DNA from 2 places in the Halomonas sp. BL6 genome. Region 2 is predicted to be linked to the other one. Evidence: predicted binding sites of a transcription regulator. Region 2 holds the regulator's gene; the other holds the start of a gene.
The links. The regulator sigma-54, encoded in region 2, starts transcription at its own class of promoters, with help from an activator protein. The targets are predictions, from matches to a motif close to TGGCACNNNNNTTGCTNT.

Region 1 (3,804 bases), on a different contig from region 2:
GGGCCAGCAGCGGCACGTCTTCGATGCGTTTGCGCAGTGGAACGGAGTCGATGGGAAAGACGTTCAATCGGAAGTAGAGATCCTCGCGAAACTGCCCGGCATCGATCATCTCTTTTAACTCACGATTGGTCGCCGCAATCACCCGCACATCCACTTCGCGGGTACGGTTATCCCCCACCCGCTCGAACTGCTGATCCTGCAATACGCGCAGCAGCTTGCTCTGCAGCTCTAATGGGATTTCCCCTACTTCATCCAGGAACAGCGTGCCGCCATGGGCCAATTCAAAGCGTCCCGGACGGTCTTGCACCGCGCCGGTAAAGGCGCCTTTCACGTGACCGAAGAACTCACTCTCGAAGAGGTCGCGGGGAATCGCGGCACAGTTCACGCGGATCAACGGCCGGTCGCTGCGAGTACTACCTGCGTGAATTGCCCGGGCAATCAGTTCTTTGCCAGTACCTGACTCGCCGCTAATCAGCACGTTAGCGCTGGTCGGCGCGACCATGGCAATCTGCTGAGTCAGCTTGGCCACCGCCGGGCTGTTGCCGACGATATTGCGGTGGTTCACTTCGGCTTTGATCTCTTCTTGCAGATACTGGTTCTCTAGCTCCAAGCGGCGTTTGAGCGACTCCACCTCTTCTAGCGCATCGCGTAGCTGCTGCTCGGCACGTTTACGCTCGCGAATATCGCGAAACAGGACCACCGCTCCCACTAATCGGCCCATTTCGAAAATCGGCGTGCTGGTGTACTCCACGGGAATGGCCTCGCCATTTTTATGCCAGAACACTTCGTCATCCACATGGTGCACTTGACCATCACTAAACGAGGCATGGATAGGGCACTGCTGGACGGGGAAGTGGCTGCCATCGGCGTGGGTATGATGAAACATCAGATGCGCATCGTGGCCCACCATATCCTCCGTACTCCAGCCAAGAATGCGCTCGGCGGCCGGATTGACGAAGGTGGTTTTGCCATCGGCATCCAGGCCGTAAATGCCCTCCCCGGCCGCGCTGAGAATCAGCTGGTTCTGCTTTTCGATACGCTCGAACACCTGCTCGACCCGCTGCCAGCCCACCTCCCCTTGCCGGTGCTGTCGGCTAAGCTCGGCCTTGGCACGACGCTGTTCGGCCTTGTTGCGATCGATCAACGTCAACAATAGCTGCGATTCGCTCTGCAAGCGTTGGCCATAGACTTCGACACGACGAGGTTGGCGGGCGCTATCCAGCAGCACTAAATCATCCGACCACCCTTGCCCGGTCGTTAGTACCTCGTCGGTAAAGCTGACCCATAGCGGCAGTGAGGCGCTCAAGCGGTGACTGAAGGGGGTGGTGAGGGTTTGATCACGCGCTAGGAGCAGCAAGTGGCAGGCGGCAGGGTTGGCATCGATCAGGGAATCGCTAAGCGGATCGACGATGATCATGGCCAGCGGCGTATGGCTGGCCATATGCGTTAAGGGCGTTTCGATGATCGAGGAGTGGGAAGTGCCACGCATCACAGGCTCCTTGGCAGCCAGCTGGACGACTCTCTTTCCATACAAACAGCGGGCCAATCACGAATTTTCGTTATTTAAACAACGAAATATCGTCATTGACGAAAAATCGTGACGAATTCGTTGACTCAGCGACTGCCTTCTCACACCAGTAACCCTATGACTCATCGACAAAAACATCAGAAAAACTCGTTTTGGCATATAAGTCGCTATCTATGGACATAGCGCCGCAGGGAATCGTTACGCACCAAGACGGCGCAGCTTAAACCCCTTTTGCTCCTGTGAGGTGAACGTCCATGAAAGAGAACAACGACCCCAGCAGTCTTGGCAACCCGTTCGATCATCGCCAATCACTGATTCACGGACGACAGTGCGATTGCCATCAGTGCTCCCCCTCCCAACCCAACAGCGCTAGGTCCCCGCATCAGACAAACGCAGTGGCACCATCGTTAACGCCAAGCAGCGCCGATGACGTTATGGATCGAGTGGTCGAAAGCGCCTTAATACGCGGCATGTTTGGCCATAGCGACATGCACCGCCGTCAGTTCATGAAGCTGGTGGGTGGCGGCACGGCCGCCGCGGCGTTAGCGAGCCTGTTCCCCCTAGATTCGATCAAAGCCGCCGTCAAAGAGAGTTTAGGTCCGCTCGAGAAAACCCAGCTTAATGTGGGCTTCGTTCCCATTACCTGCGCTACCCCCATCATCATGGCCCACCCCATGGGTTTTTATGAGCGCTACGGCCTGGATGTCTCGGTCATCAAAACCGCGGGGTGGGCAGTGGCGCGGGATAAATCCCTTAACCGCGAATACGACGCGGCGCACATGCTAACGCCCATGCCATTGGCCATGACCCTCGGTGCGGGTTCCACGCCCGAGCCATTCATCATGCCAGCGGTAGAAAACATCAACGGTCAGGCCATCGTGCTACATAACGACCACCTGGATAAGCGCGATCCGCAGCAGTGGAAAGGCTTTACCTTTGGCGTACCGTTCGAGTACTCCATGCACAACTTCCTACTGCGCTACTATGTCGCCGAGCACGGCTTGGATCCGGATCAAGATATTCAAATTCGCGTGATTCCGCCGCCCGAGATGGTCGCCAACCTGCGGGCAGGCAACATCGACGGCTTCTTATCACCCGACCCCTTCAACCAGCGCGCGGTATTCGAACGCATCGGCTTCATTCATCTGCTGACCAAAGAGATTTGGGACGGACACCCCTGCTGCGCCTTTGCCACCAGCGCCCGCTTTGCCCGCGAGAACCCGAACACCTACGGCGCTTTGCTTCGCGCGATTATCGACGCGACACAGTACTCCTCCGACCCTGCCAACCGCTCAGAGATTGCCGAAGCCATTGCTCCGACGAATTACCTGAACCAGCCGGTCACGGTCATAGAGCAAGTACTCACCGGGCGCTTTGCCGACGGTTTGGGCGGCGTACAGAACGTGCCCGACCGCATCGATTTCGACCCCTTCCCCTGGCACTCCATGGCGGTCTGGATCCTGACGCAGATGAAGCGCTGGGGCTATATCGAAGGCGACGTGGATTATCAGCAGATCGCTCGGGACGTGTATCTGGCTACCGATGCGCAGACCGTGATGCGCGAGCTGGGCTATGAAGCGCCCGAAGAGACCGCCCGCAACTACCAAATCATGGGCAAGACCTTTGATTACACCCAGCCCGAAGCGTACGTCGACAGCTTCGCCATTCGGAGGGGTTAACCATGGACCGCACCACTACCGAGTGGAAATTGAGCCTAAACGTTCGCGCCACGATTCTTGCCATCATGTTGCTGGTCGTGGGTCTGGGCATCTGGGAAGGGTTGAATCAATCCCCGCTCATGGGGGGAGGTGCCGAGCTGAGCGAATACGAGCAGCTGCTGGCCGGGGCCGATGAGAGCGCTAAAGTACCGCCACCTTCAGAAATCGCCGTCAAAGCGTGGCAAGAGCTTTCGAACCCTTTTTATGATGCAGGCCCCAACGATAAAGGCATTGGCATTCAGCTGGGCTATTCGCTGTATCGCGTGCTCAGCGGCTATTTGCTGGCCGCGCTGGTGGCGATTCCCATTGGCTTTTTGATTGGCATGTCGCCGCTGGCGTACAGAGCGCTCAACCCGTTCATTCAGGTGTTGCGGCCCATCTCCCCGCTGGCCTGGATGCCGCTGGCACTGTTCATCATTCGCGATTCCGAAGCCTCCGCCATCTTCGTGATCTTTATCTGCTCCATTTGGCCCATGCTGCTCAACACGGCCTTTGGCGTGGCGGGCGTACGCAACGACTGGGTGAACGTGGCCCGCACCCACGAGCTGTCGTCGCTGC
Region 2 (3,804 bases):
CTGGGCGCGCAACTCGTCGATAAGCGAGCCCAACAGCATGGCAGGCAAGTTATCGATCGCGTAATAGCCAAGATCTTCCAGCGCTTGTAAGGCGATAGACTTACCGGAACCTGAACGGCCGCTAATGATCACCAGTTGCATAGCGTCTCTCTTGGCGTTTGAGCGTAAGAAGTAAAGACAAATTGAAGGAGTAGATCTGTTACGCAGCTTGTTCGCGTATCTTGGCCGTTATCAGCGTCAACAGTTCTTTTTGACTGCCTGCTTTGCGCAGCTGTTGGCGAGTATCGGCGTCGTTCATGATCGTCGCGACTTGTCCGAGCAAAGCAAGGTGCGTGTCATCGGCTTCTTCAGGCACCAGCAAAACGAACACGAGATCGACCGGGTCCCCATCGATGGCATCGAAATCGACGGGTTCCGCCAGTTTCAAAAAGCCAGCAATGGGGGCACTGCAGTGCGGGCTTCTTGCGTGGGGAATGGCAACACCGTTGCCAATCCCCGTGCTGCCAAGACGCTCGCGCCCAATCAAACGACTGAACACTTCTTGGCTGTCGAGGCTGGGCGTGTTTTGGGCGATGAAGGTGCTGAAAAACTCCAGCACCCGCTTTTTGCTGCCCCCGGGTACGTCATAAAGCACGCGCTCCGGGGGGAGAATGGTTTCCAACGTCATTGAGTTAACGCACGCCTGCGCCTTGAGCGCGAGCTTGTGCTTTTTCCTTGTGTTTGACGAGTTGACGATCGATTTTGTCCGCAAGGGCATCGATGGCGGCATACATATCGTTATCGAGTGCCTCGGCATGAAGGTCAGCACCGGCGGCATGTAGCGTGCACGCTGCCTGCTGGCGCTCCTTTTCGACAGATAAGGTCACTTGTACCGTGGTGATATTGTCGTAGTGTCGTTCGACGCGTTCCAGCTTTTCGTTAACGTAGTCACGCAAGGCGTCAGTCAGTTCAACGTGATGACCAGTGATGTTTACTTGCATTGACGTGCTCCTTATCCATCGGGCTGTACTTCGATTGTAACCCTTTTTACGCTATTGCAAAGCCCTTGCGGTGAGTTTGTCACGACCAAACGTTTAACTAGCGTAAACGGCGGCGCTCGCTCGAAGAGGGAATGCCCATCGACTCGCGATATTTCGCGACGGTACGTCGTGCCACGCTTATTCCGCCCTCTTCGAGAAGCGTCACCAAGCGACTATCGGAGAGCGGTTTGCCTGAGGGCTCCTCTTGAATGAGCTTTTTGATACGTGCGCGAATGGCCGTGCTCGAGTGGCTGTCGCCGCCGTCTTGGCCACTGACTTGACTGGAGAAAAAGTATTTCAACTCGAACACGCCACGCGGTGTATGAATGAACTTCTGTGTCGTCACGCGTGAGATGGTCGACTCATGCATCTCTACGGCTTCGGCGATGTCGGCCAAGATCAGCGGCTTCATGGCCTCTTCGCCGTGCTCTAGAAAGCCAATTTGGCGAGCGATGATTTCACGCCCCACGCGCAGCAAGGTGTCATTGCGGCTAGAGAGGCTTTTGATCAGCCAGCGCGCTTCTTGAAGGTGCTCTTTCAAGAACTGGTTGTCCTGGCTCTTGTCGGCGCGTTTGATCAAGCTGGCGTAGTCGGGTTGGATGCGTAGCCGTGGAAGAGCGTCCGGGTTGAGCTCTAAATGCCAGCCTTCGTTGTCATGGCGCACGACCAGATCGGGAGTGATGTAGCTATCGTCGGTCACGCCGTAGGCGCTGCCGGGTCGGGGATCGAGGCTGCGAATTAATCGAATGACGTCATCCAGCTGCTCATCGTCCAGGCTCAAACGGCGCTTGAGGAGGCGCATATCGTCTTTGCCTAGCGCCTCCAAAAACTGTCGTACCAGCCGTTTGGCTGGCATCAATAGCGGGGTGTCTTCCGGCAACGCAGCAAGTTGAAGCATCAGACATTCTCGCAGGTCGCGAGCGAATACGCCGGTCGGCTCGAACTGCTGCAAGCGCAGTAGGGTATTTTCCACTTCCCGTTGGCTCAAGCCGTCATGACCTTGTGCTTTGAGCCCTTCACGAATGTCGTTGAGCGGCTGGGTAAGATAACCATTGGCGTCCAGCGCATCGATCAGGCTCTCCGCAATTGCATATTCCCGTGAGCTGACATCGGTCATGGCCAGTTGCCACAGCAAATGGCCATGAAGGCTTTGGCCAGCGGCTTGACGCTCGAAGTCGGGTCCTTCGCTACCACCGCTCAGACTGCCCATGTCTTGATAGGTGTCCGACCAGTCGCTGTCGACGGAGAGTTCGTTGGGAATGCTGTCAGACCACTCGGCCTCTTGCGGCTCGCTGACTGCCTGCTCTCCAAACTCGTCCTCTTGCTCGAGCATAGGGTTGGCGTCAAGCGCTTGCTGAATTTCTTGACGGAGGTCCAGCGTAGAGAGCTGCAGCAAGGCAATGGCCTGTTGCAGCTGGGGTGTCATGGTCAGCTGTGTGCCGATACGCAATTGGAGAGAAGCTTTCATGACCATCTGAGAACCACTCGTTAATCAGAAAGCTCCACCCTAGAGCGAGTTATGGCTACGTGCAAGTGCAATAAGCATGCCACTAAAAGAAAAGTTTGGTCAGGCCTCGGTTTAGAGCCGGAAATCAGCGCCCAGATAGACGTCGCGGACCTTTTGGTTATTGAGAATCTCCTGGGCGTTTCCACTGGCGATGATGTGGCCATCGCCAACGATGTAGGCGATATCGCAAATATCCAGGGTTTCACGCACGTTGTGGTCGGTGATCAAGACGCCGATGTGGCGTTTTTTGAGTGCGCGGATAATGGTTTTGATTTCGCCGACCGAAATAGGGTCGACCCCGGCAAAGGGTTCGTCGAGTAGAATGAACGCGGGCTCGGTGGCCAGCGACCGCGCGATCTCTACTCGACGGCGCTCGCCTCCTGAGAGGCTCATGCCTAGGTTGTCACGAATATGGGTGATATGAAAATCTTCGAGCAGTGACTCCAGGCGAGCTTCTCTGGCGCTGCGATCGAGCGTTTTGCGCGTCTCGAGGATGGCCATGATGTTATCGGCTACCGAGAGCTTGCGAAAAATCGAGGCCTCTTGGGGAAGATACCCAATGCCTGCCATGGCGCGTTCGTGCATGGGCGCGTGGGTCAAATCCAGATCGTCGATACCCACATTGCCCGCATCGGATTTGACCAGTCCGACGATCATGTAAAACGAGGTGGTTTTACCGGCTCCATTGGGGCCCAACAGTCCAACGACACTGCCCTGGGCGATTTCCAGGTTGATGTCCTTGACGACGCGGCGGCGTTTGTAGCTCTTCGCTAGGTGGTGGGCGTAGAGCGTTTTGACAGGTGCGGAATCTGCAGACGTTGATGCTGCCACGTGGGCGCTCCCTATTGTTCCGGCTGAAGGGTCATGCGAATGCGCTGGTTGTCGCTACCGTTCACGTCGGAGCGAGCTTGCACCACTTCCTGGTCGATGAAGTACTCTAGGCGGCCCCCTTGAAAGCGGTCGCCTTGCTGGGTCAGTTCGGCTTGGTCGATCAGCTCCACGCGGCGTTCGGCGACGTGATAGATGATGCGCCGCGCCCAACCTTCCATGGGGGTCTCCTGGTCGTCGAGACGATTGCGCAAGTAGGCACGCTCACCCGTGGCAATGGCTTGAGAAAGTTCCCCTGCATCATTGCGCTGAATCTCTACGCGTTCGCCGCGCAATTGCATTTCGCCTTGACGAATATCCACGTTACCTGAGTAAACTGCGGTGCCCGCGCGCTGGTCGAGGTCCAGGCGGTCGGCTTCTACTTCGATGGGTGCTTGGCTTTGCGCCATG

Region 1: a site for sigma-54 is predicted at 1,682-1,699, ahead of FHJ80_RS01930 (CmpA/NrtA family ABC transporter substrate-binding protein). Genes of this name have one in related genera too.

What each region holds. Positions count from the first base shown of each region.
Region 1 covers NZ_VDGL01000001.1:416,837-420,640, reverse strand. The annotation lists gene FHJ80_RS01935 (sigma 54-interacting transcriptional regulator) at 1-1,489, opposite strand, end outside; gene FHJ80_RS01930 (CmpA/NrtA family ABC transporter substrate-binding protein) at 1,783-3,207, shown strand; gene ntrB (nitrate ABC transporter permease) at 3,210-3,804, shown strand, end outside.
Region 2 covers NZ_VDGL01000004.1:278,125-281,928, forward strand. The annotation lists gene rapZ (RNase adapter RapZ) at 1-141, opposite strand, end outside; gene ptsN (PTS IIA-like nitrogen regulatory protein PtsN) at 200-667, opposite strand; gene raiA (ribosome hibernation-promoting factor, HPF/YfiA family) at 672-980, opposite strand; gene FHJ80_RS10780 (RNA polymerase factor sigma-54) at 1,078-2,493, opposite strand; gene lptB (LPS export ABC transporter ATP-binding protein) at 2,599-3,357, opposite strand; gene lptA (lipopolysaccharide transport periplasmic protein LptA) at 3,369-3,804, opposite strand, start outside.